DNA from 2 places in the Agrococcus jenensis genome. Region 1 is predicted to be linked to the other one. Evidence: predicted binding sites of a transcription regulator. Region 1 holds the regulator's gene; the other holds the start of a gene.
The links. The regulator LexA, encoded in region 1, represses DNA repair genes until DNA is damaged. The targets are predictions, from matches to a motif close to TCGAACANNTGTTCGA.
Positions count from the first base shown of each region.

Region 2: a site for LexA is predicted at 6,545-6,560, ahead of EDD26_RS14690 (DNA polymerase Y family protein). Genes of this name have one in related genera too.

Region 1 covers NZ_RKHJ01000001.1:1,961,576-1,976,845, forward strand. Annotated here, with positions in the region: gene miaB (tRNA (N6-isopentenyl adenosine(37)-C2)-methylthiotransferase MiaB) at 1-872, shown strand, start outside; gene miaA (tRNA (adenosine(37)-N6)-dimethylallyltransferase MiaA) at 869-1,777, shown strand; gene dapF (diaminopimelate epimerase) at 1,774-2,640, shown strand; gene EDD26_RS09690 (class I SAM-dependent methyltransferase) at 2,624-3,235, opposite strand; gene hflX (GTPase HflX) at 3,257-4,795, shown strand; gene lexA (transcriptional repressor LexA) at 4,799-5,422, opposite strand; gene EDD26_RS09705 (hypothetical protein) at 5,644-6,006, shown strand; gene EDD26_RS09710 (histidinol-phosphate transaminase) at 6,056-7,135, shown strand; gene hisB (imidazoleglycerol-phosphate dehydratase HisB) at 7,145-7,744, shown strand; gene hisH (imidazole glycerol phosphate synthase subunit HisH) at 7,744-8,379, shown strand; gene priA (bifunctional 1-(5-phosphoribosyl)-5-((5-phosphoribosylamino)methylideneamino)imidazole-4-carboxamide isomerase/phosphoribosylanthranilate isomerase PriA) at 8,410-9,159, shown strand; gene EDD26_RS09730 (SseB family protein) at 9,152-9,973, shown strand; gene EDD26_RS09735 (DUF1844 domain-containing protein) at 9,970-10,326, opposite strand; gene infC (translation initiation factor IF-3) at 10,599-11,627, shown strand; gene rpmI (50S ribosomal protein L35) at 11,638-11,832, shown strand; gene rplT (50S ribosomal protein L20) at 11,867-12,253, shown strand; gene EDD26_RS09755 (TrmH family RNA methyltransferase) at 12,255-13,064, shown strand; gene EDD26_RS09760 (amino acid ABC transporter ATP-binding protein) at 13,143-13,880, shown strand; gene EDD26_RS09765 (glutamate ABC transporter substrate-binding protein) at 13,919-14,842, shown strand; gene EDD26_RS09770 (amino acid ABC transporter permease) at 14,906-15,270, shown strand, end outside.
Region 2 covers NZ_RKHJ01000001.1:1,521,006-1,536,275, forward strand. Annotated here, with positions in the region: gene EDD26_RS07520 (ABC transporter ATP-binding protein) at 1-677, shown strand, start outside; gene EDD26_RS07525 (ABC transporter ATP-binding protein) at 674-2,482, shown strand; gene EDD26_RS07530 (alpha-amylase family glycosyl hydrolase) at 2,567-4,057, opposite strand; gene EDD26_RS07535 (GNAT family N-acetyltransferase) at 4,070-4,516, opposite strand; gene EDD26_RS07540 (1-phosphofructokinase family hexose kinase) at 4,573-5,538, opposite strand; gene EDD26_RS14685 (hypothetical protein) at 5,669-6,352, shown strand; gene EDD26_RS14690 (DNA polymerase Y family protein) at 6,570-8,129, shown strand; gene EDD26_RS07550 (error-prone DNA polymerase) at 8,223-11,624, shown strand; gene EDD26_RS07555 (ExeM/NucH family extracellular endonuclease) at 11,694-14,987, opposite strand; gene purU (formyltetrahydrofolate deformylase) at 15,090-15,270, opposite strand, start outside.

The sequences.
Region 1 (15,270 bases):
TGGGCCAGAACGTCAACTCGTACGGTGTCGAGTTCGGCGACCGACTCGCGTTCGGCAAGCTGCTGCGGGCCGCGGGCGAGATCGACGGCCTCGAGCGCATCCGCTTCACGAGCCCGCACCCGGCGGCGTTCACCGACGACGTGATCGACGCGATGGCCGAGACGGATGCGGTGATGCCGCAGCTCCACATGCCGCTGCAGTCGGGCTCCGACCGTGTGCTGCGCGCGATGCGGCGCTCCTACCGCTCGACCCGGTTCCTCGGCATCCTCGACCGGGTGCGCGAGCGCATCCCGCACGCGGCGATCACGACCGACATCATCGTCGGCTTCCCCGGTGAGACCGAGGAGGACTTCGCCGAGACGCTCCGGGTCGTCGAGGCGTCGCGCTTCGCGTCGGCGTTCACGTTCCAGTACTCGATCCGGCCGGGCACCCCTGCGGCGACGATGCCCGACCAGGTGCCGAAGGAGGTCGTGCAGGAGCGCTTCGAGCGCCTCGTCGCGCTCCAGGACCGCATCGCCTTCGAGGAGAACCGCGCGCAGGTCGGCCGCACGGTCGACGTGCTCGTCTCGAACAGCGAGGGCAGGAAGGACGTGACGACGCACCGGCTCAGCGGCCGCGCCGAGGACAACCGGCTGGTGCACTTCGCGCCCGGCGCCGACGTGCCGCGCCCCGGCGACGTCGTGACGGTGGCCGTCACGCACGCGGCGCCGTTCCACCTCATCGCCGACGACGGGCCGGTCGCGCTGCGGCGCACGCGCGCGGGCGACGCGTGGGATCGCGCGCAGGCGGACTCGTGCGCCGTGCCGGCGCCCGTCGCCGGCGGCGGCCCGCGCCCCGTCTCCCTCGGCCTGCCCGTGCTCCGCGCCACGTGACCCTCATCGCCGTCATCGGGGCCACCGGCACCGGCAAGACGGCGACGTCGCTCGACATCGCCGACGCCGTCGCGCGCCTCGGCGGAACCGCCGAGATCGTCAACTGCGACGCGATGCAGCTGTACCGCGGCATGGACATCGGCACAGCGAAGGCGGGCGTCGACGAGCGCCGCGGCCATCCGCACCACCTGCTCGACGTGCTCGAGCCCTGGCAGGACGCCGCCGTGCCGGCCTACCGCGATGCCGCGCTGGGAGCGATCGCGGCGATCGAGGCGCGCGGCGCCGTGCCGATCCTGGTCGGCGGCAGCGGCCTCTACGCCTCGAGCGTGCTCTACGACTTCGCCTTCCCCGCGACGGACGCAGCGCTCCGCGCCGCCCTCGAGGCCGAGCTCGAGGCGTCGGGCGCAGCGGCGATGCACGCGCGGCTCGCGGCCGTCGACGCGAGCGCCGCCGCCGCGATCGGCCCGCACAACGGCAGGCGGCTCGTGCGCGCGCTGGAGGCGGTCACGCTCACCGGCGAGCCCTTCCGCGTGGGGCTGCCGCCCGAGAAGTCGCTCGTGCGGCCGACGATCATCCAGCACGTGCGCGCGGACCGCGCCGCGCTCGTCGAGCGCCTCGACGCGCGCGTCGCGGGCATGTGGGCGCTCGGCATCGTCGACGAGGCGCGCGCGCTGCGCGAGGCCGGTATCGAGCGGGGCACGACCGCGCAGCAGGCGATCGGCTACCGCCAGGCGCTCGACCAGCTCGACGGGCGCATCGACGAGGCGGAGGCGGTGGAACGCACGCAGGCGCTCACGCGCCGCTACGCCCGCCGCCAGGTGTCGTGGTTCCAGCGCTACCCGGCCGCGCCCCCGATGGACTCGGCCGAGCTCGCGCGCCGAGCGGTCGGTAGCCTGGGAGCATGACGCAGGTGATCCCGCAGGGCTTCTCGAAGGGGCACGGGACCGGCAACGACTTCGTGCTGGTCGCCGACGCCGACGGCAGCGCGCCGCTCACGCCCGAGCGCGTCCGCGCGCTCGCCGACCGGCGCTTCGGCGTCGGCGGCGACGGCGTCATCCGCGCGGTGCGTGCGGGCGCCACGGGCGTCGCGATCCTCGACAGCGCGGCCGAGGGCACCTGGGCGATGGACTACTGGAACGCCGACGGCAGCGTGAGCGAGATGTGCGGCAACGGCGTGCGCGTGTTCGTGCGCTACCTGCTCGAGGCGGGGCTCGAGGAGCTGCCGGACGGCGGTGCGATCGACGTGGCCACGCGCGCGGGCGTCAAGCGCGTCGTGCGCCGCGGGGAGCTGCTCTCCGTCGACCTCGGCCCCTTCGAGCTCGGCGAGATGGCCCTGGTCGCCGCCGACGGGCTGGAGGTCGACCGGCCGGGCCTGCTGGTGTCGACCGGCAACCCGCACGTCGTGGTCGCCCTCGCGAGCGAGGACGAGCTGGCCGGCCTCGACCTGCACCGGGCGCCGTCGCTCGACCCGGCACCCGTCGACGGCGCGAACGTCGAGTTCGTCGTGCCCGGGGCGATCGCCGACGGCATCGGCTCGATCCGCATGCGCGTGCACGAGCGGGGCGTCGGCGAGACGCTCTCCTGCGGCACGGGCGCCGTCGCCGCGGCGATGGCGACCCGGCACTGGTCGGGGGACGCCGCCGACCGCTGGATCGTCGACGTGCCGGGCGGCCGGCTCGAGGTCGACGTCGACGAGCGCGGCCACGCCTGGCTCACCGGGCCCGCCGAGATCGTCTTCCGCGGAGAGACGCTCAGTCCGGCGCGGTGACGGCGATGATGCGGTACGTCTTCCGGGAGTCGGCGCGCTCGACGTCGAAGCCCTCGAAGCGCTCCGCGAGCCACCGCAGCAGCGAGTCGGCGCCGAGGTGCTTCTGCACCACGAGCCACGCCGTGGCCCCGGGCGCCAGCCGCGGGATCCACCGCTCCAGCAGCGCGTGCAGCTCGGCCTTGCCGATGCGGATGGGCGGGTTCGACCAGATGACGTCGAACCGCACGTCCTCCGGCACGAGCTCGGGCGAGGCGGCCGTGATGTTCGATATGCTGAGCAGCTCGGCATTCCGCTCCACGAGCGAGAGCGCTCGGGCATTGACGTCGACCGCCCACACGCGGGCGGCGGGGGAGCGGAGCGCGAGCGTCGTGGCGATCGGCCCCCAGCCGCAGCCCAGGTCCAGCAGCTCGCCGGCCTCGGGGGGTGCGGGCACGGCATCCAACAGCACCGCGGTGCCGACGTCGAGGCGGTCTCCGGAGAAGACACCGGTGGCCGTGACCATCTCCCGCTCCTCGCCCGCGATGGGCACCCGGATGGTCCGGATGGACGAGGGCGCGGCGGGATCGGGTGAGAAGTAGTGGTCCGGCACGGACACGACAGTAGCGAAGGACGAAGCATGGCAGCACCGCAGGACAGCGGACCCACCGGTCCCGGGCGCGCGACGGAGCGCATCCTGGCCTGGGCGGCGTCGGAGGACGACGTGCTCGGCGAGCGCGCGCAAGCGCTGCAGGACGACGACACCGCGCTCGACGCGGGGTTCGGCGACGACGTCGACGGCGCGCAGCTCGAGCGCGCGGATCGCGCTGCGCTCCGACGGGTCGACGGGCTGCGCACCGAGCTCGAGGACGTCACCGAGGTCGAGTACCGCCAGCTCCGGCTCGAGAACGTCGTGCTCGTCGGCGTCTACTCGGGCGGCGCGAGCGGTGCGGAGGACGCCGAGAACTCGCTGCGCGAGCTCGCCGCGCTCGCCGAGACAGCCGGCGCTCGGGTGCTCGACGGCATGCTGCAGCGCCGCCCCAACCCCGACCCCGCGACCTACGTCGGCCGCGGCAAGGCGGAGGAGCTCGCCGCCATCGTCAAGGAGCTCGGCGCCGACACCGTGATCGCCGACAGCGAGCTCTCACCGAGCCAGCGCCGCGCGCTCGAGGACCAGGTGAAGGTCAAGGTGATCGACCGCACGGCGGTGATCCTCGACATCTTCAGCCAGCACGCCACGAGCCGCGAGGGCAAGGCGCAGGTCGAGCTCGCGCAGCTCGAGTACCTGCTGCCGCGACTGCGCGGCTGGGGCGAGTCGATGTCGCGCCAGGCTGGTGGCCAGGTCGGCGGCCAGGGCGCGGGCATGGGCTCGCGCGGACCGGGTGAGACGAAGATCGAGCTCGACCGCCGTCGCATCCACACCCGCATGGCGCGGCTGCGGAAGCAGATCAAGGGCTTCGGGCCCGCGCGGCAGGCGAAGCGCGCGAACCGCGACCGCTTCGAGGTGCCGGGCGTCGCGATCGTGGGCTACACCAACGCCGGCAAGTCGAGCCTGCTCAACCGCATCACCGGCGCGGGCGTGCTGGTCGAGAACGCGCTGTTCGCGACCCTCGACGCGACGGTGCGGCGCTCGACCACGCCCGACGGCCGCGAGTTCACGATCGCCGACACGGTCGGCTTCGTGCGCAACCTGCCGCACCAGCTCGTCGAGGCGTTCCGCTCGACGTTCGAGGAGGTGGCGGAGTCGGACGTCGTCGTGCACGTCGTCGACGCGAGCCACCCGGACCCGGCGGCGCAGATCGCGACCGTGCGCGACGTGCTGGGCGAGACGGGCGCGCGCTCGATCCCCGAGGTCGTCGTGTTCAACAAGGCCGACCTCATCAGCGACGACGAGCGGCTCGTGCTGCGCGGTCTGCAGCCGGACGGCGTCTTCGCCTCCGCGCGGACGGGCGAGGGCGTCGACGCGATCCTCGCGAGGATCGCCGAGCTGCTGCCGCGGCCCGAGGTCGCGGTGTCGCTGCTCGTGCCGTTCGACCGTGGCGACATCATCGCGATGCTCCACGACCGCTTCGAGGTGCTGCGCGAGGCCTACGAGGAGGCGGGCACGCGCGTCGACGCGAAGGTCACCGAGGCGGCGCTCGCGCAGCTGGCGGAGTTCCGGGTCGAGCCGGCCGCCTGACGCCTAGACGGCTCGCAGCACGGCGACGACGCGACCCAGCACGTCGGACTCGTCGCCGAGGATCGGCTCGAACGCCGAGTTGCGGGGCAGCAGCCACGTGTGGCCGTCGCGCTGCTTGAAGACCTTCACGGTGGCCTCGCCGTCGAGCATCGCGGCGACGATGTCGCCGTTGTCGGCCGTCTGCTGCTGTCGCACGACGACCCAGTCGCCGTCGCAGATCGCGGCGTCGATCATCGAGTCGCCGACGACCTTGAGCATGAAGAGGTCGCCGGTGCCGACGAGCTGCTTCGGCAGCGGGAAGACGTCCTCGACCTGCTGCTCCGCCGTGATCGGGATGCCGGCGGCGATGCGGCCGACGAGCGGCACGAACGTGGCCTGGTCGACGCTGCCGGCGGTCTCGTCGACCTCGTCGTCGACGAGCACCTCGATGGTGCGGGGGCGCGAGGGGTCGCGGCGGATCGCGCCGGCGAGCTCGAGCTGGCCGAGCTGGTGGGTGACGCTCGAGAGCGAGGAGAGCCCGACGGCGTCGCCGATCTCGCGGTAGCTGGGCGGGTAGCCGCGCTGGCGCACCGCTCGCTGGATCATCTGCAGGATCGCCTGCTGCTTGTCCGTCAGCTGCCTCGCCATGCCCGCCCGCTCTCGATGTCAGTAGCCCCTGCTTGACTCCTGGTGGTTCGAAAGCGTATCCGACAGGGTGCCCGGATCAAACGGATGTTCGAGCGTGTCGTGGAGATTCTCCGCGACAGGGCTTGACGCATCCGTGGAATCGAAGATAGGTTCGAAACAGAGATTCGCGGCCGGTGCTCCCGGCCGAGCACCGGCTGCGGATCCCACGAGAGGAGCAGGCCATGACTGCCATCGCCACCGCACGCATCACCGGCACGCCGACCGTCCGGGTGCGCATGACGCCGCGCGGTCGCCGCGCCCTCGCGCTGCTCGTCGCCGCCCCCGTCATCGTCGCGGGCACCCTTGCCGGTGCCGGCGTCCTGGGCGGCGCGCTCGCCGGCGCCGTCGCGTCGTCCTCCACCAGCACCGCCGAGTTCGAGCACATCACGGTGCTGCCGGGCCAGTCGCTCTGGCAGATCGCCGAGGCCGTCGCCCCCGAGGCCGACCCGCGCGACGTGATCGCCGAGATCGAGCTGCTCAACGGCATCGCCGGCGCGATCCAGCCCGGCGAGCAGCTGGCGATCCCCGCGCACTACTCGCGCTGAGCGCGGGGCCGCGCCCGGCGCGGCTCGCGCGCCGTCCTAGGCTGGTTCGGTGACGAGCCTCGACGACCTCCCCATCCGCGACGACCTGCGCGGGCTGACGCCGTACGGCGCCCCGCAGCTCGACGTGCCGGTGCGGCTCAACGTCAACGAGAACGCCTACCGCGTGCCGGAGGCGGTCGCGCTCGACATCGTGCAGGAGATCGCTCGCGCGCTCCCGGACGCGAACCGCTATCCGGACCGCGAGTTCGACGCGCTCCGCCGTGCCTTCGCCGACTACCTCGGGCACGGCCTCGAGCCCGCGCAGCTGTGGGCGGGCAACGGCTCGAACGAGGTGCTGCAGCACGTGCTGCAGGCCTTCGGCGGCCCCGGCCGCTCGCTGCTGTCGTTCACCCCCACGTACTCGATGTACCCGCTGCTCGCGCAGGGCGTCGGCATGCGGTGGGTGCCGGTGCCGCGCGCCGCCGACTTCACCATCAGCCCGGACGCCGTGCGCGCCGCGATCGCCGAGCACGACCCGGACGTCGTCTTCCTCTGCTCGCCCAACAACCCCACCGGCACGGCGATCGGCCTCGACGTCGTCGAGGCCGCCGCCGAGGCTGCGCGCGGCATCGTGCTCGTCGACGAGGCGTACGCCGAGTTCGCGCACGACCGCAGCCAGACCGCGCTCTCGCTGCTCGACCGGTACCCGCGCCTGCTGGTCTCCCGCACGATGAGCAAGGCGTTCGCGTTCGCCGGCATCCGCGTCGGCTACCTCGCCGCGCACCCCGCGGTCGTCGATGCGCTCCGGCTCGTCCGGCTCCCGTACCACCTGTCGGCGATCACGCAGGCTGCTGCGGTCGCCGCGCTCCGCCACAGCGACGAGATGCTGTCGCGCGTCGACGAGCTGCGCACCCAGCGGGACCGGATCGTCGACGAGCTGACGGCCATGGGCTTCGACCCCTACCCGTCCGACGCCAACTTCGTGCTCGTCGGCGGCGTCGCCGATCCGCAGGCGACGTTCCGCGCGCTGCTCGACCGCGGCATCCTCGTGCGCGACGTCGGCCTGCCGCACACGCTGCGCATCACCGCCGGCACGCGGGCCGAGACGAGCGCGCTGCTGGCCGCGATGGCCGAGCTCGGCGCGGAATAGGATCGACGCATGGCCCGCACTGCTTCCATCGAGCGCACGACGAGCGAGTCGAGCATCCGCCTCTCGCTCGACCTCGACGGCGACGGCACCTCGTCGATCTCGACGACCGTGCCGTTCTACGACCACATGCTGACGGCCTTCGCGAAGCACTCGCTCATCGACCTCACGGTCGAGGCGTCCGGCGACACCGACATCGACGCGCACCACACCGTCGAGGACACCGCGATCGCGCTCGGCCTCGCGCTCGCAGAGGCGCTCGGCGACAAGGCAGGGGTGCGGCGCTACGGCGACGCCACCGTGCCGCTCGACGAGGCCCTCGCGCGCGCCGTCGTCGACCTCTCCGGTCGCCCCTTCCTCGTGCACGGCGGCGAGCCGGCCGGCTTCGAGCTCCACCGCATCGGCGGCCACTTCACCGGCTCGCTCGTGCGGCACGTCTTCGAGGCGATCACCCTGAACGCCCGGATCACCGCGCACGTCGAGGTGCTCGCCGGCCGCGATCCCCACCACGTCGCGGAGGCCGAGTTCAAGGCCTTCGCGCGCGCGCTCCGGGTCGCGGTCGAGCGCGACCCCCGCGTCACCGGCGTGCCGTCGACCAAGGGCGCGCTCTGATGGCGGCGCGTCCCCGCGTCGCCCTGCTCGACTACGGGCTCGGCAACGTGCACTCCGCCGCGAAGGCGCTCGAGGCGGCCGGCGCCGACGTGACGCTCACCGCCGACCGCAGCGCGGTCATGGAGGCCGACGGCCTCGTCGTGCCGGGCGTCGGCTCGATGGCCGCGTGCATGGCCGGCATCCAGGCGATCCGCGGCGGCGAGCTCATCGGCCGACGCCTCGCGGGCTCTCGCCCGGTGCTCGGCATCTGCGTGGGCATGCAGGTGCTCTTCTCGAGCGGCGAGGAGGGCGGCAGCCCGACCGTCGGCCTCGACGAGTGGCCCGGCACGATCCGCCGGCTGCAGGCCGACATCCTGCCCCACATGGGCTGGGCGCAGGTCGACGCCCCCGACGACTCCACGCTCTTCGCCGGGCTCCGCGACGAGCGCTTCTACTTCGTGCACTCCTACGCGGCCACCGAGTGGAGCATCGACCCGCACCCGCGCATCCGCCAGCCGCGCGTGACGTGGGCCGAGCACGGCGAGCGATTCATCGCCGCCGTCGAGAACGGCCCCCTCGCCGCCACCCAGTTCCACCCCGAGAAGTCGGGCGACGCGGGCATCCGCCTGCTGCGGAACTGGGTCAGCGGCCTCTGAGCTCCTACCCCCGGAAGGCATCGAACCCCCATGACCGACTTCAACCAGTCGCCCAAGCTCCAGCTGCTGCCCGCCATCGACGTCGCCGACGGCAAGGCGGTGCGGCTGACGCAGGGCAAGGCCGGCACCGAGACGTCGTTCGGCAGCCCGGTCGAGGCCGCCGAGGACTGGGTGCGGCAGGGCGCCGAGTGGCTGCACCTCGTCGACCTCGACGCCGCCTTCGGCCGCGGCGACAACCGCGGCGTGATCAAGAAGGTCATCAAGGCGGTCCGCGGCCGGGTGCAGGTCGAGCTCTCGGGCGGCATCCGCGACGAGTCCTCGCTCGAGGCCGCGCTCGCCACCGGCGTGAAGCGCATCAACCTCGGCACCGCGGCCCTCGAGAACCCGGAGTGGACGGCCTCCGTCATCGCGGAGTACGGCGAGCAGATCGCGGTGGGCCTCGACGTGCGCGGCACCACGCTCGCGGCACGAGGCTGGACCCAGGACGGCGGCGACCTGTGGGATGTGCTCGATCGGCTCGAGGCCGCCGGGTGCAGCCGCTACGTGGTCACCGACGTCACGAAGGACGGCACCCTCCAGGGCCCGAACATCGAGCTGCTGCGGCAGGTCGCCGAGCGCACCGAGAAGCCCGTCGTCGCCTCCGGCGGCATCGCGAGCCTCGACGACATCGCCGCGCTCCGCGAGCTCGTGCCGCACGGCGTCGAGGGCGCCATCGTCGGCAAGGCGCTCTACGCGGGCGCGTTCACGCTCGCCGCCGCGCTCGACGTCGCGAGTGCCTGAGGCGGCAGACTCGGCCGGGCGGCCGTGGGCCGGCCGCTCGTTCGACCACCACGACACCGCCTACGCCGGCGACGACGGCTCGCCGCCCGCCGGCTACCGGGAGGCGGTGCGCGCCCTCGCCGACGGGACCGCCGGCCGGGCAGCCGTCGTCGACGCGCTGCGCGGCGAGCGCCTGCTCGTGCCGCTGCTCGCGGCGGCGGGGGAGATGGGCGTCGACGACCGCGGCAGGACCGTCGACAAGACGCAGGAGCTGTCGATCGTCACGGTGCTGGGTCCCGACGGCGAGCCGATCCTGCCGATGTTCTCGGGCGTCGACGCCATGCAGGCGTGGAACCCGCGGGCACGCCCGGTGCCCACGAGCGTCCAGCGCGCCGCGGCTGCCGCGCTGGACGGACCGGCGCGCATCGTCGTCGACCCGGGCGGCGAGGGCGAGTTCGTGCTCGGCCGCTCGATGCTCACCGCGCTGCTGACCGACGAGCCCTGGCGCTGGGGGGTCGAGGATCCGGCCGTGCACGCCGCCGTGCTCGACGCGCTGCTCGCAGCACCGGCCGTGCAGGCGGTCGTGCTCGCGACGGGCGATCCGCGCTGCACGCTGGTCGGCGCGGAGCTCGAGGTGCACGCGCTCGTCGACCGCACGCCCGACGCCGCCGGCCAGGTGCAGCGCGCGGCGCAGGCGCTCGGCGGCGCGGAGGTCGTGCGGGAGCGCATCGCGAGCGTCGCCGTGCGGGTGCACCGCTGGGACGGCGGTGCCGCGAGCCTGCCGCTCGTGGCGCCCGCAGCGCTCGCCGTCACGCGCGCCGAGCTCGAGCGCTAGTTGACCGGCCCGGTGAACTTCTCGCCCGGACCCTTGCCGGGCGCGTCGGGGATGGTGCTCGCCTCGCGGAAGGCGAGCTGCACCGAGCGCAGGCCGTCGCGCAGCGGCGCGGCGTGGATGCCGCCGATCTCGGCCGCGGCGGCCGTCACGAGCCCTGCGAGGGCGTTGATGAGCTTCCGCGCCTCGTCGAGGTCGAGCTGCTGCTCGGGGTCGTCGGCGAGCCCGACCTTCACGGCGGCCGCGCTCAGCAGGTGGATCGCGACGGTGTTGATCAGCTCGACCGCGGGCACCTCGGCGATGTCGCGCATCTCGGCGATGGCGTCGTCGTGGTCGTGCTGCATCGCGTCGGTCATCGCACTCTTCTCCCGAAGGTCGGTCTCTGGTAGGCTTCTGCAGGTTTCGGGCTTCGCGCCCGGAGGTGAAAGAGGAGCAATCCCACCCGCAGTCGTTCCAGGCTAACGGGTCAACGGCACCGCGACGCTTCGTCGCCAGGTGCTGAGCCGCGCAGCAGATCCGCGCGTCGGCTCCTCGTTCGCCGTGCACCAGCACACAGCACGCAAACGAGAAGGAGCCCGCGATCAGCGATCCCCGCACCAATGAGCGCATCCGCGTCCCTGAAGTCCGACTGGTCGGCCCTGCCGGCGAGCAGGTCGGCGTCGTCCGGGTCGAGGATGCCCTTCGCCTTGCCCGCGAGGCAGAGCTCGACCTCGTCGAGGTCGCGCCCGACGCCCGCCCGCCCGTCGTCAAGATCATGGACTTCGGCAAGTTCAAGTACGAGCAGGCTCAGAAGGTCAAGGAAGCACGTCGCAACCAGGCGAACACGGTCCTCAAGGAGGTCCGGTTCCGGCTCAAGATCGACGAGCACGACTACGAGACCAAGCGCAAGCGCGCCGAGGGCTTCCTGAAGGCCGGCGACAAGGTCAAGGCCATGATCCTGTTCCGCGGCCGCGAGCAGTCGCGCCCCGAGCTGGGTGTGCGCCTGCTGCAGCGCTTCGCGGAGGACATCGGCGAGTTCGGCTCGGTCGAGTCGTCGCCGACGATCGACGGACGCAACATGGTCATGATCGTCGGTCCGATGCGCTCGAAGTCGGACGCGAAGGCGGAGCTCAACGCCGCCCGCTCGGCCCAGCGCGCCGCCGACCAGGAGAAGCGTCGTGCCGAGGCCGAGCGCCAGGCGGCGCACCAGGCCGCCCTCGATGCCGAGCGTCCCGCTCGTCCGGTGCTGCCCGCCCGCAGCGCCGCGACCGGTGACTCGGAGTCGCGCTCGTCGCGCCCCTCGACCGGCACCTCGCGGCCGGCCAGCAGCTCGCGCCCCGCGAGCAGCTCGTCGTCGCGCCCGTCGAGCGCCTCGAGCTCGTCGCGCCCGTCGTCGGAGTCGTCGGACTCGCGCCCCCGCCAGACGGCGCGCACCGTGCAGCCGACCCCGGCCGGCGCACCGCGCCCGTCCATGGCGCCGCGCCCCGCGTCCGCGTCGCCCGCCGCCGCGAAGCCGGCCGGCACCCCTTCCGCCGCGCCCGCGGCTCCGAAGCCCGCCGCGAAGCCCGCGGTCCCGAAGCCCGCGGCCACGCCCGCGGCGCCCTCGGCGGCCGGCAAGCCCGCAGCGCCCAAGGCCAAGCCCGCAGGTCCGCCCGCCGGCAAGCCAGCATCCGAGTAGGAGAAAAAGAATGCCCAAGCAGAAGACGCACTCCGGTGCGAAGAAGCGCTTCAAGATCACCGGCACCGGCAAGATCCGCAAGCAGCAGGCCGGCATGCGCCACAACCTCGAGGTGAAGTCGTCGGTCCAGACGCGCCGCCTCAACAAGGACAAGGTGCTCGCGCCCGCCGACGCCAAGATCATCAAGAAGCTGCTCGCCCGCTGACGCGCGCGACTGAGAGACAAGAGAGAACAGACTCATGGCACGTGTCAAGAGGGCGGTCAACGCCCACAAGAAGCGTCGCGTCATCCTCGAGCAGGCCTCCGGCTACCGGGGCCAGCGCTCGCGCCTGTACCGCAAGGCGAAGGAGCAGCTGCTCCACTCGCACGTCTACGCCTTCCGTGACCGCAAGGCCAAGAAGGGCGACTTCCGCCGCCTGTGGATCCAGCGCATCAACGCCGCGTCGCGCGCGAACGGCCTGACCTACAACCGCCTGATCCAGGGCCTCGGCCTCGCGGGCATCGAGGTCGACCGTCGCATGCTCGCCGAGCTCGCCGTGCACGAGCCCGCCACGTTCGCGACCCTCGTCGAGGCAGCGAAGGCGGCCCTGCCGGCCGACACGTCGGCGCCGAAGAACGCAGCCTGACATGCTCGACAGCCCCCGCGCGCCCCGCGTGCGAGAGGCTGCGAGACTCCAGCAGCGAACAGCCCGGTCATCGACCGGGCTGTTCCTGTTGGAGGGCCCCGCGTCGCTCGACGAGGCGGTGCGCTGGCAGCCCGCGCAGCTCGTCGAGGTCTTCGTCACCGACGCCGCGCGCGAGCGCCACGCCGACCTGCTCGAGCGGGCCGGGCAGCATGCCACGCTGACCGCCGTCTCCGACCGCGCGCTCGCCGCGCTCGCCGACACCGTGCACCCGCAGGGCGTCGTGGCCGTCGCCCGCCAGTCGCCCGTGCGGCTCGAGGACGCGATCGAGCGCGCCGCCGCAGAGGAGCACCCGCTCGTCGCGATCCTCCACGAGGTGCGCGACCCCGGCAACCTCGGCACGATCCTGCGCGCGGCCGACGCCGCCGGCGCATCCGCCGTCATCGTCACGGCCAACTCCGTCGACCCCTACGCGCCCAAGGTCGTGCGCGCCACCACCGGGTCGCTCTTCCACGTCGACATCGCCGTCGGCGCCTCGACGCTCGACGCCGTCGAGGCCGCTGCGGCCGCCGGGCTCTCGGTGCTCGCGGCCGACGTGACGGGGGAGGACCTCGTCGCGCTGCAGGCCGAGGGCGTGCTCGCCCGACCCACCGCGTGGCTGTTCGGCAACGAGGCGCGCGGGCTCGACGCCAAGACGCTCGCCCTCGCGGACCGCGCGGTGCGGCTGCCCGTCTACGGACGCGCGGAGTCGCTCAACCTCGCGACCGCTGCGTCGGTCTGCCTCTACCAGAGCGCGTTCGCCCAGCGCAGCTGACGGGCGCCGTGTAACCGTTTCGTTTCGATCCGGGGATCGCGCGCTCAGCCGGGCCATAGGTCGTGCTTTGATGGCGGCATGCAGCCCCTCGTCGAGCTCGACCACGTCAACAAGCACTACGGCGAACTCCACGTGCTGAACGACATCAACGTCAGCATCCCCAAGGGCCAGGTCGTCGTCGTCATCGGGCCCTCCGGCTCCGGCAAGTCGACGTTCTGCCGCGCCATCAACCGCCTCGAGACGATCGACGACGGCGAGATCCGCATCGACGGCGTCAAGCTGCCCTCCGAGGGCAAGGGCCTCGCGCAGCTGCGGGCCGACGTCGGCATGGTCTTCCAGTCGTTCAACCTCTTCGCGCACAAGTCGATCCTCGAGAACGTGACCCTCGGCCCGATGAAGGTGCGGGGCAAGAAGCGCAAGGAGGCGGAGGAGCAGGCGATGGTGCTGCTCGAGCGCGTCGGCATCGCCAACCAGGCCAACAAGATGCCCGCCCAGCTCTCGGGCGGGCAGCAGCAGCGCGTCGCGATCGCCCGTTCGCTCGCGATGGAGCCGAAGCTCATGCTCTTCGACGAGCCCACGAGCGCGCTCGACCCCGAGATGATCAACGAGGTGCTGGACGTCATGGTCGAGCTCGCGCACGGCGGCATGACCATGATCACGGTCACGCACGAGATGGGCTTCGCCCGCAAGGCGGCGGACCGCGTGCTCTTCATGGCCGACGGCAAGGTGCTCGAGGACTCGACGCCGGAGTCGTTCTTCTCGAACCCGCAGACCGAGCGGGCCCAGGACTTCCTGTCGAAGATCCTCACCCACTGACCCCTTCCCGAAGCACCACCACTCAAGGAGAAGCACCCATGCGCACCAAGCTGACGCTGGGCGTCGCCGCCGTCGCGGTCCTCGCCCTCACCGCGTGCGGCGGCCCTGCCGGCACCACGTCGTCCGAGGCCCCCGAGGAGCCCGCGGAGACGGGCGCGGCCACCGAGCACCCCTACGGCCTGGAGGTCGCCGAGGCGCCCGAGTTCGAGGCCGGCACCACCATGGCCGAGCTCGCCGAGGCAGGCTCGATCACGATCGGCACGAAGTTCGACCAGCCGCTGTTCGGCCTCGTCGGCCCGGACGGCGCGCCCGAGGGCTTCGACGTCGCCGTCGGCTCCCTGATCGCGGCCGAGCTGGGCATCCCGTTCGAGGGCATCCAGTGGGAGGAGACCGTCTCCGCCAACCGCGAGACGTTCATCGAGAACGGCACCGTCGACCTCGTCGCGGCGACGTACACGATCAACGACGCCCGCAAGGAGAAGATCGACTTCGCCGGGCCGTACTACGAGGCCGGCCAGGCGCTCATGGTGCTGGCGGGCAACCCCGAGGGCCTCACCGGTCCCGATGACGTCTCCGGCCTCCAGGTCTGCTCCGTCGAGGGCTCGACCCCGGCAGCGCGCATCGTCGACGAGTACGGCGCCGTGCTGAACGCGACCGACACCTACTCCAACTGCCTCGACCCGCTGCGCAACGGGCAGGTCGTCGCGGTCACGACCGACAACGTGATCCTGGCCGGCTTCGTCGACCAGAACGCCGGCGAGTTCGAGCTCGTCGACGGCGGCGCGACCTTCACGCAGGAGCCCTACGGCCTCGGCATCGAGAAGGGTGACGACGAGTTCCGCACGTTCATCAACGACGTGCTCGAGGAGGCCGTCGCCGACGGCACCATGGCGTCGCTCTGGGAGCAGACGGCAGGCGCTGTGCTGCCGACCCCCGAGTTCCCGGCACCCGACCGCTACTGATCGATCACCCGAGCCGGGTGCGGGAGGTCCTCCTCCCGCACCCGGCCGCCGGATGAGGGACTGATGCAAGCACTTCTCGAGAACTGGCCGCTCTGGCTGCAGGGCATGGGCGCGACACTGCTGCTGACCGCAGTCGTGACGCTCATCGGCCTGCCCATCGGCATCCTGCTGGCGGGCATGCGGGTGTCGCCCGTGGCCGCGCTGCGCGTGGTGGCGGCCGTCTGGACGGAGGTCGCGAGGAACACCCCGCTGACGCTCGTGTTCTTCTTCACCGCCTTCGTGCTCCCCAAGCTCGGCATCGTCCTCGACTTCACCCTCGGCGCGATCATCGCCCTCACCTACTACACGAGCGCCTTCTTCGCCGAGGCGGTGCGCTCGGGCATCAACTCGGTGCCGCTCGGCCAGGCGGAGGCGTCCCGGTCGATCGG
Region 2 (15,270 bases), 440 kb from region 1:
TCTACGACGTCACCGGGGGCCGCGTGCTGCTCGACGGCGTCGACGTGCGCGACCTGTCGCTCTCGGAGCTGCGCACGCACGTCGCGATGGCGTTCGAGGACGCGACGCTCTTCTCGGCGACCGTGCGCGAGAACGTGCTGATGGGCGTGCCGGATGCGTCGGACGACGTGCTCGACCGCGCGCTCGACATCGCGCAGGCCGGCTTCGTCCGCGACCTGCCCGACGGCCTGGACACGCAGATCGGCGAGGAGGGCCTCTCGCTCTCGGGCGGCCAGCGCCAGCGCCTCGCGCTCGCGCGCGCCGTGGCCGCCGACCCGGCGGTGCTCGTGCTCGACGACCCGCTCTCGGCGCTCGACGTCGAGACCGAGGCGCAGGTCGAGGAGGCGCTGCGCAGCGTGCTCGACCGCACCACGGCGCTCATCGTCGCGCACCGCCCGAGCACCGTGCAGCTCGCCGACCGCGTCGCGCTCATGCGCGACGGCCGCATCGACGACGTCGGCACGCACTCGGAGCTGCTCGCGCGCAACGAGCACTACCGCTACGTGATCTCGAGCCTCGAGGAGGCCGAGCTCGACCGCAGGAGCATCGATGCCGTGACCGGCTCGATGCAGGTGATCGACGTGGACGCGCTCGAGCGCGAGCTCGAGCAGGAGCAGGACGAGGAGGTGTCGCGATGAGCGTCTACGGCGTGCAGGGCGAGGACCGCACCGACTACACGAAGGCCGAGTCGAAGGCCATCCGCGCGCGCTCGCGGAAGCTGCTCGGCACGCTGCTGCGCCCGCACCTGTGGCGCGTCGTCGTCACGATGGTGCTCGTGGTCGTCGCGGTCGCGGCGAACATCGCCGGCCCGATGCTCATCGCCTACGGCATCGACACCGGACTGCCGTCGATCATGGAGCGCGCGGACTGGATGCCCCTGTGGGTCGCCACGATCGCCTACATCGTCGCCGCGGTGCTCGCCGGCGTGCTCATGTACTTCTACACGGTGGGCATCGCGCGCATCAGCCAGACGGTGCTGTTCGACCTGCGCCGGCGGCTCTTCGCGCACGCGCAGCGGCTGAGCCTGGAGTTCCACGAGTCCTACACGTCGGGCCGCATCATCGCGCGCCAGACGAGCGACCTCGAGGCGATCCGCGACCTGCTCGACGAGGGGCTCAACGAGCTCGTGCGCGGGGTGCTGTTCATGGCGTTCACGGGCGTCGCGATGACCGTGCTCGACCCGCTGTCGGGTCTCATCATCGGCATCGCGCTCATCCCGGCGATCATCCTGACCCGCTGGTTCCAGGTGCGCTCGACGCTGCTGTTCCGCGAGACCCGCACGACGAGCGCGCGCATGATCGTGCACTTCGTCGAGACCATGACGGGCATCCGCGCCGTCAAGGCCTTCCGCAAGGAGCCCGCGAACCAGCGCGAGTTCGACGAGCGGGTCGACGACTACCGCGACGCCAACTACCGCACGATCAACATCTTCGGCATCTACGAGCCCGGCATCATGGCGATCGGCGCGGTCACGATCGCGACGCTCGTGCTCGTCGGCGGCCTGCGGGTCGCGGAGGGGTCGCTGCAGATCGGCGTGCTGCTCGCGATCGCGCTCTACGCGCGCAACTTCTTCCAGCCCATCCAGGGCATCGGCATGTTCTTCAACGGCTACCAGTCGGCATCGGCGGCGCTCGAGAAGATCTCCGGCATGCTCGAGGAGGAGCCCACGGTGCGCGAGCCCGGTGCGCCGAAGGCGCTGCCCGAGTCTCGCGGGCAGATCGACTTCGACGCGGTCGAGTTCTCGTACAGCAGCGGCAAGGTCGTGCTGCCCGACTTCGACCTGCACATCCCCTCGGGGCAGACGATCGCGCTCGTCGGCACCACGGGCGCCGGCAAGTCGACGCTCGCGAAGCTCGTCTCGCGCTTCTACGACCCGACCGAGGGCTCGGTGAAGCTCGACGGCGTCGACCTGCGCGAGCTCTCGAACGACGACCTGCGGCGCGCGGTCGTGATGGTGACCCAGGAGGCGTACCTGTTCTCGGGCACCGTCGCCGACAACATCGCGCTCGGCAAGCCGGGCGCGAGCGACGAGGAGATCGAGGCGGCCGCCCGAGCGGTCGGCGCGCACGAGTTCATCATGGCGCTGCCCGACGGCTACGGCACCGACGTCAACAAGCGCGGCGGACGCGTGAGCGCCGGCCAGCGGCAGCTGCTGTCGTTCGCCCGCGCCTTCCTCGCCGACCCGCGCGTGCTGATCCTCGACGAGGCCACGGCGTCGCTCGACATCCCGTCGGAGCGGCTCGTGCAGGAGGGCCTCACGACCCTGCTCGACGACCGGACGGCGATCATCATCGCCCACCGGCTCTCGACCGTCGCGATCGCCGACCGGGTGCTCGTGATGGAGCACGGGCGCATCATCGAGGACGGCAGCCCCGCGGAGCTCATCGCCGCGGGCGGCAAGTTCGCGTCGCTGCACCGCGCCTGGCGGGAGTCGCTGGTCTGAGTCGGCCGGTTGAGGGTTCGCGTCCGAGTTGCCCTGCACTCGGACGCGAACGCTCGACGGGCGCGTCGCGGGCGGATGCGTCGGCTACGGGCGCGTGAAGCGGTCGATCGCGACCGCCTGCCACGGCTCGAGCGCGATGCCGGCCTCGCCGTCCTCGACGCCGATGCGCACGCATCCGGGCCGGGCGGCATCGCAGTACACGCCGTCGGGCAGCGCGGTCGGCACGGCGAGCGCAAGGCGATGCTCGGAGACGTTCACCACGGCGAGGCCGGTGCTGCCGCGCGCATAGGAGACCGCGGCGCCGAGCATGCCGTCGCGCGTGTGCGCCTCCACCGCCGTCAGCGGGGCGTCCACGACGCGCGAGCGCCACGCGACGAGCCCGAGCGTGCCGGGCCAGCGGTGCTGGCACACCCATGCACGATCGTCCCAGCCGTCGCCGGCGACGACGTCGGGGTGCTCCTCGCCCGTGCACGAGGCATCCGCGACCGAGCCGTCGGGCTCGAGCTGCGGCCCCTGGTCGCGGTCGCTGAAGGCGTAGCCGGAGTAGAGCGTGGGCATCCCGTCGTCCGAGGCGAGCATGACGGCGGTCGCCGCCGAGAGCTCTGCGCCGTTGCGGTAGGAGAGCGTCGCGTCGTTGCGCTCGGTGTCGTGGTTGACGATGAAGGTGCGCGCCTGCTCCTCGAGCAGCCCGTACGACGCGGGGGAGAGGTCGGCGAGCGCCCGCGCTGAGCCGTCGTGCACGAAGGAGCCGACGCGCTCCGCCCAGCCGAACTCCCACACGGTCGAGAAGGCGGTGTACTGCTCGGGCTGCACCGGCTCGCCGGCGCCGCGGATGACCTCGCTGATGACCGGCGTGCCCTCGGGGAGCGCAGCCACGATCGCCGCGACGTCGTCCGGGTCGATGTGCTTCGCCGCGTCGATGCGGAAGCCGTCGACACCGAGCGAGAGCAGGTCGTCGAGGTAGGCGCCGATCGTCGCCCGTACGTGCTCCGACTCGGTCGCGAGGTCGGCGAGGTCCTCGAGCTCGCAGTGCTGGATGACGAAGGGCTCGCGGTAGGCGTCGATGTCGTCGTCCGGCGTGCGGTCGCAGTCGTGGAAGTCCGCGCGGTCGTAGACGGCCGCGCCCGCCGACGGGTAGCGGTAGTGCTCGAACGGGGTGCCGGCCCAGCCGGTGCCCGACTCGACGCCCGCCATGTGGTTGATGACCGCATCCGCGTAGACGTCGACGCCCGCCTCGTCGCACGCCGCGGTCATCGCCGCGAGCTCGTCGCGGGTGCCGAGCCGAGACTCCACCCGGTACGACACAGGCTGGTACGACCACCACCACTCCGAGCCGTCGGAGCCGGTGCCGGCGGTCGCGCCGTCGACGTGCTCCTGCGGCGGGGAGGTCAGCACCCAGGCGACGCCCGCCTCGCCGAGCGTCGGGCACTCGGCCGCGATCGCGTCCCAGGTCCACTGGAACATCGCGATCCCGGTGTCGCGGCGCTCGGGCGCGGCGGATGCGCATCCCGTCACCGCGAGCACCGCGGCGGCGCCGATCGCGGCGATCGTGCGACGCAGCACGCCAGCGCGCATCGCCGGCTCTCGTCAGAGCGTCTTGCGCCCGATGACCTCGCCGTACTCGTTCTCACCGATCGGCTCGAAGCCGACGGCCTGGAAGAACTTGCCGGGGCCCTGGTCGCCTTCCTCCCAGACGGCGTAGAGGCTGTCGAAGCCCTGGCGACGGGCCTCGTCGGCGACCTGCTCGACGGTGTAGCTGCCCACGCCCTTGCGCTGCGAGGTGCCGGCCACGTACATCCGCAGCACGCTCGAGCGGTACTCCTCGCGGTCGACCTCGGGGTCGAAGTTCGCCATCACGAAGGCGACCGGCTCGTCGCCGTCGAAGACGACCCGCTGCCAGGCGCTCTGGGTGTTCACGAACTCCTCGAGCCGCGCGTTCGGCGCCAGGAACGCCTCTTGACCCCGCTTGAGGGTCATGCCGTTGGCCGCGACGATGTTGGCCGCTGACAGCTCTTCGAGGCGCAGAGTCTCCATGGCGACACCGTACCAGCGGCATGCCGACGCCGATGTGGCGGTTGGATGAACGGCGGTCAGCCGATCGGGGTGATGCGGATGCGCCCGCCGAGGTCGTCGGGGTCGGCGATCGATCCCGCCTGCGCGGCGAGCACCGCGGCCGCCGACCAGGCGGTCGCCCGCGCGAGCTGCTCCTCGAGCGTCGCGCCCTCGGTGATCGCCTGCGCGATCGCGGCGACGGCGGCGTCGCCGGCGCCGGTGGGGTTGCCCTCGAGCACGAGGTCGAGCGCGGCGTGCCAGGCGCGGCCGTCGGGCAGCACCGCGAGCATCCCCTCGACGTCGAGCGACGCGAAGACGGTGCCGGTGCCAAGGGCCGCGAGGCGGCGGGCGGCGTCGAGCGGGTCGGTGCCGCCCATCGCGTCGAAGAGCTCGTGGCGGTTGGGCTTGACCGCCGTCGCGCCGGCCGCGACGGCGACCGGCAGCTGCTCGCCACCGACGTCGACGAGCACGGGGGTGCCGGCGGCCCTCGCGATCTCGACGACGCTCGCGCAGAAGCCCTGCGGCGTCTCGGGCGGCAGCGAGCCGGAGGAGACCACGACGCGCGCGCCGGCCACCTCGTCGCGCACGATGTCGAGCAGCCGCTCCCAGTCGGCGGCGTCGATCGCTGCGCCGTGCTCGTTGAGGTTGGTCGTACCGGCGGGCGTGACGATCGCCGTGGTGCGCCGGGTGTGGGCGTCGACCTCGATGAGGCGGTGGGGGATGCCCGCGCGGTCGAGGTCGTGCACGAACAGCGCGTGCACGGGGCCGCCGATGGGGGCGATGACGATGGCCGGCTCGTGCCGCTGGTGCAGCACGCGGGCGACGTTGACGCCCTTGCCGCCGGCGCGGGCGAGGCCCGTGGGCACGCGGTGGCTCGTGCCGATCCGCAGCTCGTCGATCGTGTAGGTGATGTCGATCGCGGGGTTCGTGGTGACGCAGAGGAAGGGGGATGCGTCGGGCGCGTCAGCGGTGCGTGCGACGCTTCGGGCATCGGCGCTGGTCACGATGGTGCCTCCTCGTCGCGGTCGATCCCGATCGGATCGGGGCGGCTCGATCATCCCACGCGGGACGTCCGTCGACACGCCGAGCAGGCTTGCCCTGTTCGAACACATGTTCGAAGATAGGAGGATGGGGATGGCGTCGACGAGGCTCGAGCGCCGGGCGGGCGACGACCGCACGGCCACCGTCGACGCGCTCCGCGAGCGGCTGCGCAGCATGCAGCAGGCCGCGCCCCAGCACACCGCGCCCGACCTCGTCGAGCCCATCCCAGCGGGGCTCGACGAGGTCGTGCGCCGGCTCCGCTCCGGTGCCGCCCACAGCATCGAGTCGCGGAGCCTCGCGCTCGCGTGCCTCGGCGCGGCGATGCCGCGCGGAGCGTGGGGCGCCATCGTCGGGATGCCCGACCTGGGGCTCGAGGCCGCCCGCGACCTCGGCGTGCCCATGGATCGCGTGGCGCTCGTGCCGCATCCGGGGCGCTCGTGGCTCGACGTGGTCGCGAGCCTCGCAGAGGCGATGCCGGTCGTGCTCGCCGTCTCGCCAGGGCGGGTCGCGCCGACCGAGGCGGCCCGGCTCGCGGCCCGGCTGCGGCAGGCGTCGTCGACGCTGCTCATCGAGGGGCCGTGGCCGAACGCGGCGACCGTCGTGCGGCAGGTCCGCGCCGAGTGGCAGGGGCTCGCCGACGGCGACGGCAGGATCGCGGCGGGCAGCCTCGTCGTCGAAGCCGCATCGGGCGGGGCACCGAGGCTCGCGCGGATCCCGATCGCCGGCGAGGGGATGCCCGAGCGCGAGCCGGAGCTCGAGGAGCAGCCCGCCGCCTGACCGCGCGGGTCGGCTGCACGCCCCTGAGAGCGGCTCCCTCGGCCCGCACGGACCCGATCCCGGATGGTGGACCCGAGATCTGGGGTCCACCATCCGGAACGAGGTCCGCGAGCGGCGGCGGCTGAGGCGCTCCCGCGGGAGCGACCGCGCACAGCTCGCCCGACGCGCCACGCCGCACCGGCTTGACGCTGATCGAACGTATGTTCGATCATTGAGTGTGGGGATCGAGACGACGAGCAGCGCTGCGGCGCCGCACCCGGTGCGCCTGCGCGGCAGCCGCATCGGCGTGCTGCGGGTGCCCGACTGGCCGATCGTCGTCGCGCGCCAGACCGGTGCGCTGCCCGGTGGCGGCGAGCAGGGCTCGCCGGGCGCCGTCGTGCACGCCATGCGGATCGTCGCGTGCGACGAGGGCGCCCGCGCCGACGGCGTGCGCACCGGCATGCGGGTGCGCGACGCCCAGGCCGCCTCGCCGCTGCTCGCGCTCGCGCCCGCCGACCCGGTGGGCGAGGCGCTCGCCTTCGAGCGCGTCGTGCGCGCCGTGCTCGCCGTCGTGCCGGCGGCCCAGCCGATCGGCGACGGGGCGCTCGCGTTCCGGATGCGCGGGGCCAGCAGGTTCTACGGCTCCGAGCCGCGGGCGATCGAGGCCGTCCGTGCCGCCCTCGCACCGCTCGGCCTGACGGCGAGCTTCGGCGTCGCCGACGACCGCTTCGCCGCGGAGCTCGCCGCGGGCGGCAGGGGCGAGACGATCGTGCCGCCCGGCCGCAGCCGCATGTTCCTCGAGGGGCTGCCGGTGGGGGTGCTCGGCGACGACGAGCTGCCGGGCATGCTGCACCGGCTCGGCGTGCACACCCTCGGCGGCTTCGCGAAGCTGCCCGACGACAGCATCCGCGACCGCTTCGGCGAGGCGGGGCTCGTCGCGCTCGCCCGCGCGCGCGGCGAGGACGACCGACGCGTCGACGCCGACGGGCTGGGGGAGGAGCGCGTGCTGCGGCTCGCGTTCGAGCCGGGCATCGAGGGGGTGCACGAGCTCGCGCTCGCCGTGCGGGAGCCGGTCGAGCGCTTCGTGCGCCAGCTCGCCGAGCAGCGGCTCGTGTGCAGCGAGATCCGCATCGTGCTGCGCGGCGAGGAGGGGCGCGTCAGCGAGCGGCTCTGGCGCCAGCCGGGCTTCCTGCGCGCGGGCGACATCGTCGACCGGATGCGCTGGCAGCTGACCGAGAGCGAGCTCGGCTCGCCGCTCGTCGAGGTGCAGGCGCTCCCGGAGCGGCTCGACGCGGACGCCGCGCACATGCCGGGCCTGTGGGGCGGCGGCGACATCGACGACCGCACGAAGCACGCGCTCGAGCGCCTGCAGGGGATGCTCGGCCGCGAGGCGGTGCTGACGGCTGCGCCGGGCGGCGGCAGGCTGCTCGCCGAGCGCGGCGTGCTGACGCCCTGGGGTGATGCGGCACCGGCTCCCGCGGCGGGGCCGTGGCCGGGCGCGCTGCCGCCGCCGCGACCGACGGTCGTGTTCCGGCCGCCGCTGCCGGTGCGGCTGCTCGACGCGGCGGGCGCGCAGGTGGAGGCCGCGGCGCTCGACGTGCGGGAAGGGGCGCCGGTGTCGTTCTCGCCGCCCGCATCCGCCCGCCGCCGCGTCGTCGCCTGGGCCGGGCCGTGGCCCATCCGCCGCCGCGACCTCGGCGACGTCGTGCACCGGGTGCAGATCCTCGACGGCGAGGGCGAGGCGTGGGTGCTGCTGCAGGCCGACGGTCTCTGGCTCGCCGAGGGCCGCTATGCCTGATCTCCTCAACGTCGCGGGTGGTAGCACGAGCCGCTCAGGCGCTTGAGCGACCACTGGCGACGTTGAGAAGCAGGGAAGGGGAGGAGGGGGACGATGGCCGGCTGGAACAACCCGTCGATGCCCTGGCGCGAGCTCGAGGGCATCCTCTCCGACCGCGACGTCGGCAGCGGCCGCCCGCATCCCGCCGAGCTCGACGAGGCGCGCCGCCCGCGGATCGGCGTGCCAGCGCCCGGCGCCACCACGCCCTACGCCGAGCTGCACGCCCACTCGCACTACTCGTTCCTCGACGGCGCCTCGAGCCCGGCCGAGCTCGTCAACGAGGCGCGCGCGCTCGGGCTCGAGGCGCTCGCGCTCGTCGACCACGACGGGCTCTACGGCGCGGTGCGGTTCGCCGAGGCTGCCGCAGAGGCGGGGCTGCCGACGGTCTTCGGCACCGAGTTCACGCTCGGCCTCGACGCGCCGCAGAACGGCATCCCCGACCCCGACGGCAGCCACCTGGTGGCGCTCGCGACCGGCCCGGCCGGCTACACGGCGCTCGCGACGGCGCTCACCGACGGGTACCTGACCACCGACGCGCGCGGCGCCCCCGGCGAGAAGGGCAGGCCGGTCTTCGAGCTCGAACGGCTCGCCGAGACGGCGGGCGGCGAGTGGATGGTGCTCTCCGGCTGCCGCAAGGGCGGCGTGCGGCAGGCGCTCGAGCGGCACGGCGGATCGGCGGAGGGGGCGGATGCGGCCGGCCTCGAGCTCGACCGCCTCATGTCGCTCTTCGGTCGTGACCGCGTCGTGGTCGAGCTCAGCGACATCGGCGACCCGCGCGACTTCGAGCGCAACCGGGTGCTCGCCGACCTCGCCGAGCGGCGCGGGCTGCCGCTCATCGCCACCACGAACGCGCATGTCGCGAGCCCCGCGAAGCAGCACCTCGGGGATGCGGTCGCCGCGGTGCGCGCGCGCCGCTCGATCGACGAGCTCGACGCCTGGCTGCCAGCCGGTGGGGTGCCGTCGCTGCGCAGCGGCGCCGTGATGGCGCGGCGCTTCCGCGCGTTCCCGGGCGCGGTCGACACGGCCGCCGCGCTCGGCCGCGCCCTCGCGTTCGACCTGCGCGCCGCATCGCCGCGGCTCCCCGACTTCCCGGTGCCGGATGGGCACACGCCGATCAGCTGGCTGCGGGCGCTCGTCGACGAGCGGCTTCCGCGCGTCTACGACACGACCGCCGATGGCCGCCCGACCCCCGAGGTCGCCGCCCGACTCGACCACGAGATGGGGCTCATCGAGCAGAAGGGCTTCGCCGGCTACTTCCTCATCGTGTTCGAGATCGCCGACTTCGCGCACTCGCAGGGCATCCTCTGCCAGGGCCGCGGCAGCGCGGTGGCGAGCGCCGTCTGCTTCATCCTCGGCATCACCGCCGTCGACCCGATCCGCTACCGGCTGCCGTTCGAGCGCTTCATCTCGATGATGCGCGAGGAGGAGCCCGACATCGACATCGACTTCGACGCTGGCCGCCGCGAGGAGGTCATCCAGCACGTCTACGAGCGCTACGGCCGCCGCAACGCCGCGCAGGTCGCGAACGTCATCACCTACCGGCCCAAGTCGGCGGTGCGCGACGCCGCGAAGGCGCTCGGCTACGCGGTCGGCCAGCAGAACGCCTGGTCGAAATCGGTCGAGTCGTACTCGAGCCCCGACGCCCCGGGCATCCCGGCCGCCGTCACCGAGCTCGCGGGCGAGTTCCTGCACGCGCCGCGGCACCTCGGCATCCACTCCGGCGGCATGGTGCTCACCCAGGAGCCGGTCGGCTCCGTCTGCCCGATCGAGCCGGCCCGCATGCCCGGCCGCACGGTGCTGCAGTGGGACAAGGACGACTGCGAGTGGATGGGCCTCGTCAAGTTCGACCTGCTCGGCCTCGGCATGCTCGGCGCGCTCTCGCACACGATGGAGCTCGCGGCCGAGCTCGTGGGGGAGCGGTGGACGCTCGCGTCGATCCCGGCGGAGGAGGCCGGCGTCTACGACATGCTCTGCGAGGGGGATGCGGTGGGCGTGTTCCAGGTGGAGTCGCGCGCGCAGATGGCGACGCTGCCGCGGCTCAAGCCGCGCTGCTTCTACGACCTCGTGGTCGAGATCGCGCTCATCCGCCCGGGGCCCATCCAGGGCGGGGCCGTGCACCCCTACATCCGTCGCCGCACGGGCGCCGAGGCGATCAGCTACCCGCACCCGCTGCTCATCCCGGTGCTCGAGCGCACGCTCGGGGTGCCGCTGTTCCAGGAGCAGCTCATGCAGATGTCGGTCGCGGTGGGCGGCTTCGACGCGGGCGAGGCCGACCAGCTGCGGCGCGCGATCGGCTCGAAGCGCTCGCTCGAGCGCATCGAGGCGCTCAAGGCCAAGCTCTTCGCCGGGATGGCGGCGAACGGCGTCGAGCCCGACGTCGCCGAGTCGATCTACCGCAAGATCGAGGCGTTCGCGGGCTTCGGCTTCGCCGAGTCGCACTCGCTCGCCTTCGCGAAGCTCGTCTACGCCTCGTCGTGGATGCGGCTGCACTACCCGGCGGCGTTCCTCGCTGGACTGCTGCGCAGCCAGCCGATGGGCTTCTGGTCGCCGCAGACGCTCGTGGCGGATGCGCTGCGGCACGGCGTCGAGACGCTGCGGCCCGACGTCGTGCACTCGGCCGTCGACGCGGGCCTCGAGCTGCACGGGCGGCCGGTGCCGCGCGGCGACGACGCGTGCCTGCAGCGCGACCAGCCGCCGGTGCCGCCGAAGGCCTCGGAGTCGCTCTCGGCGCGCGCCCGGCACCGCCGCGACGGCGCGTTCTCGGTGCGGATGGGCCTGTCGAGCGTGACCGGGATGGGGGAGGCCGCCGCCGCGCGCATCGTCGCCGCCCGCGAGGCATCGCCGCTGCGCGACATCCACGACCTCGCGCGCCGCGCCGACCTCGACCGCGGCGAGCTCGAGGCGCTCGCGACCGCCGGCGCGCTCGACGGGCTCGGCGTCGGCCGCCGCGAGGGGCTGTGGCTCGCCGGCCCCGCATCGACCGAGCGCGAGGACCAGCTCGAGGGCTCGCAGGTGAGCCTGCAGCCGCCGCTGCTGCCGATGCTGTCGGCCGAGGAGCAGGTGGCGCTCGACATCTGGTCGACCGGCGTCGCGCCCGACGATCACCCGGTGCGGTACGCGCGGGCGATGCTCGCGGAGCGCGGCGTGCTGCCGATCACGGCGCTCGCAGATGCCGAGCCGGGCCGTCGCGTGCAGGCGGCCGGCATCGTCACGCATCGGCAGCGGCCGAGCACCGCGCAGGGCGTGACGTTCATGAACCTCGAGGACGAGACGGGGATGCTCAACGTCATCTGCTCGAAGGGCCTGTGGGCGCACTCGCGGCAGGTCGCGCGGCACGCGCCGGCGCTCATCGTGCGCGGGATGCTGCAGCGCACCCCGGAGGGCGTGATCGCGCTGCTCGCCGACAAGCTCGACCGCTTCGAGGTGCCGACGAGCGGCTCGCGCGACTTCCGCTAGGACGAGTCGAGGGTTTGCGTCCGAGTGCAGGGCAACTCGGACGCAAACCCTCAACAGGTCAGGAGCGGGTCAGCAGCCGGTGCGCCACGCGTTCGACGCCAGCGTCGGCAGGCCGCCGACGTTGTAGACCGTCGTCGGCGCGAGCGCCGCGATGAGCTCCTCGACGTCGAGCGTCACGCACGTGCTCGCCGCCAGCAGCACCGGGGCGCGGTGCGCGCCCGCCACCATCGACGCGGAGAGCGCGTCGGGGTAGTTGGTGCCGGACGCGATCGCGATGGCCTGGTCGTCGGTCGGCGTGACGAGGCGCTCGACGAGCAGCGCGTTCGTCGCGTACCGGTCGGCGCCCGCGACGCGCGGCACGGTGAAGCCCTCGGCGCGGTAGGCGCGCACGGTGGCATCCGTCACGGTCGCGCTCGAGCCGAGCACGACCGCCGTGTCGGCGCCGAGCGACTCGATCGCGTCGATCGTGTGCTCGCTCGCCGTGGCGCGCGGCGTCAGCAGCACCGGCAGGTCGCCGACGGCCGAGGCCACGCCGCTCGCCGACACCGCGTCGGCGAACTGCTCGCCGCTCGCGAGCAGCACCTCGGTCGCGTCGCCGAAGTACCGCTCGGCGACCAGCGCCGCCGTCTGGTACCGGTCGGCGCCCGCGATGCGGGAGACGGCGGCGTTCGGGACGACCTCGGTGATCTGCGCGGCGGTCGCGCTCGAGACCGACGGCGTGCCGCCGACGATCGTGACCGTGGCCGGCTGCAGGCGCTCGAGCTCCGCCACCGTGACCGGCAGCAGGCCGTCGGTCGGCGTCAGCAGCAGGCTCGCGTCGGCGCGCGCCGCCGCGGGACCGGCGGCGAGCGCGTCGGCGAAGACCTGCCCGGAGGCGATGAGCACGTCGGTGCCCGGCTCGAACAGCGCCTCGGACGTCTCGACGTTCGTGGCGTAGCGGTCGTCGCCCGCGTAGGTCTCGACCACGGTCTCGACCGGCGGCGCCGCCTCGAAGGCGAGGCCGATCACGACGGCGTCGTGGTCGCTCGCGCGGTAGGGGTCCGGAGCGAAGAGCGCGTCCTGCGCGGGTGCCTTGAACGCCATCGTGTAGTCGAAGATGCTCGGCTCGTCGGCGTTCGCGTGCCACTCGTCGGCGCCGACCACGGAGGGCAGGAGCGCGGCGTCGGCCAGGCCGTAGTCGAGGTAGCCGATCTGCCCGTCGAAGACGTAGGTGTACGCATCCTCGCCCTGGAACTGCTGGAGCAGGTCGGTGTAGCCGGCCGCCTCGAGCGTCGTGATCGGGTCCTCGTCGTCGTACGAGTTCAGGTCGCCGATGATGAGCGAGCCGTCGGTCTCGACGCCGGTCGGGTCCATCGCGAGCCAGTCGGAGAGCGCGTCCGCGGCGAGCGTGCGCACCGCGTTGCAGTTGCCCTGCTCCGGCGTGCCGGTGTCGCCCTCGCAGGCCGAGCCCTTCGACTTCAGGTGGTTCACCGCGACGGTGACGACGCGGTCGGTCGCGAGGTCGCGGAACGACTGGGCGAGCGCGGGCCGGTTGAGCGAGGTGTCGAAGCGCGGGTCGACCGAGGCGTCGAGCACCGCGTGGTCGCCCTCGGGTGCGACGAGCGCCGGCTGGTAGATGAGCGCCGTGGTGATCTCGTCGGTGCCGAGCGTGCCGGTGTCGATGCCGGCCCAGTGCGCGCTGCCGTCGGCGTTGGGACCGGCGACCTCGTTGAGCGCGGCGACGAGGGTCTCGAGCGCGAGCCCGTCGTTGTTCTCGATCTCGAGCAGGCCGACGATCGCGGAGTCGAGCTCGTCGATCGCGGCGACGATCTTCGCCTCCTGCCGGCCGAACTCCTCCGCCGTCACGGCGCCGCGGCTGTCGAGCGTCGTGAAGTAGTTGAGCACGTTGAACGACGCGACCTCGAGCGTCGCGCCGTCGATCTGCGGAGCCGCCTCGCGGGGGTTCTCCGCCTCGAAGGTGCCTGCCTCGGTGGGCTGCAGGCGCCACAGGCCGAAGGCGTAGTCGAGCACGCCCGTGATGCCGGTGATCGTGTCGCCGCCGCGGAAGCGGTTCTCGAGGCTGAGCGGCTGGAGGTTGCCGGGGTGGATCGCGGGGTCGGCGTTCTGAGCGGAGCGGCCGTCGTCGATCGTGATGCGGTTCGCGGCGTTCGACGCCCGCACGGCTGCTGCCTCGGCGGAGCCGGGGGCGGCGACCGCGGTGGGCTGAACCTGACGCTCGGTGCCGACGACGACCTCGCCGAAGCGGCCGAAGTTGAAGTACTCGAGGATCGTGAGCTCCTGCGTGAGGGTGACGAGCATCGACTCGGTCGACTCGGCGTCGTCGAGCGGCAGCGTCACGGCGACGGCTGCCGGCAGCGTGCCTTCGCCGCAGTCGAGCAGCGTCGCGTTCGTGAGCCGGGTGAGGCCGGAGCTCTCGTCTGCCGTGCCGGCGACCTGCACGACGTCGCCCTCGGCGACGGCGGCCCCGGATGCGGCGACGTAGATGGCGTCGCTCGTCGCGACGTCGCGGTCGCCGACGTCCTGGAGCGTGAAGCCCGCGACGGCGGACGAGCCCTGGAACGTGCGGGTGACGACGCCCTCGACGGTGACGGCCTGGCCGCCCATGGTGGTCGCGTCGCCCGAGCCCTGCACGGCGCCGATCGCGATCACGGCGTCCGAGCCGCAGGTCGCGTCGACCGGGGGCTCCTCGACCTCGGCCACGCGGTTCGGCGCACCGGGCGTGTTCCAGGCCTCGCCGGGTGCCGGCGTGCCGGTGCGGCCGGCGATGCCTGCGCCGCTGAAGGCGTTGCGCACCCAGTCGGCCGCGGCCTCCGTGTCGGTGCCGTCGGGGACGCGGCTCGCGCCGCCCGGATCGAACGCGGCGCCGTCGAACGCGACGCCGAGGCGCGTGCCCCACGTGAGGTCGTCGGCACCGCCGTCGTGCACGCCCACGCCGTCGACGACCGTGAAGCCGACGCCCGCGTCGATCGTGCCGTCGAGGTCGGCGTCGACCACCTGGCCGACGGTCGCGGTGCCCTCGACGAGGAGGATCGACACGGAGCCGTTCTGGATGCCGTTCTCGGGGTAGCTGACGAGCCCGAAGCCCGCGCCGTCGAGCACCGGAGCCGGGTTCGACTGCAGCACCTGGCCCGCCTGGTCGTGCGGGTTGTCGCCCTTGACGACGACCACGGAGTGCGTCGCGCTCAGGTCGGCGCCGGGCGTGCCCAGCACCTCCACGTACTCGGCGCCGCCGTCGGTGCTGCTGACATCGGCCGAGAACTCGTTGATGACCGGGTGCTCGGCCGCGTGCGCCGGGACGGCGACGAGGCCCGTGAGGGCGAGCGCGGCGACCGTCGAGGTGCCGAGCAGGGTGCGTGCGCGCATGGATCCACTCCGTTGAGGTGCAGGGACACCGTCAACATAGCCAGCGCCGGTGACGCCGCGCCCGACTTCTTCGTGAACAGCCGGTGACGGCCGCGCGAGCGGTCAGCGGAAGATGATCGTCCGCTGCCCGTCGAGCAGCACGCGGTCCTCGGCGAACCACTGCACGGCGCGCGAGAGCGTGCGCGACTCCTCGTCCTGGCCGATCGCGACGAGCTGCGCGGGCGTGTGGGCGTGGTCGACGCGCACGACCTCCTGCTCGATGATCGGGCCCTCGTCGAGGTCG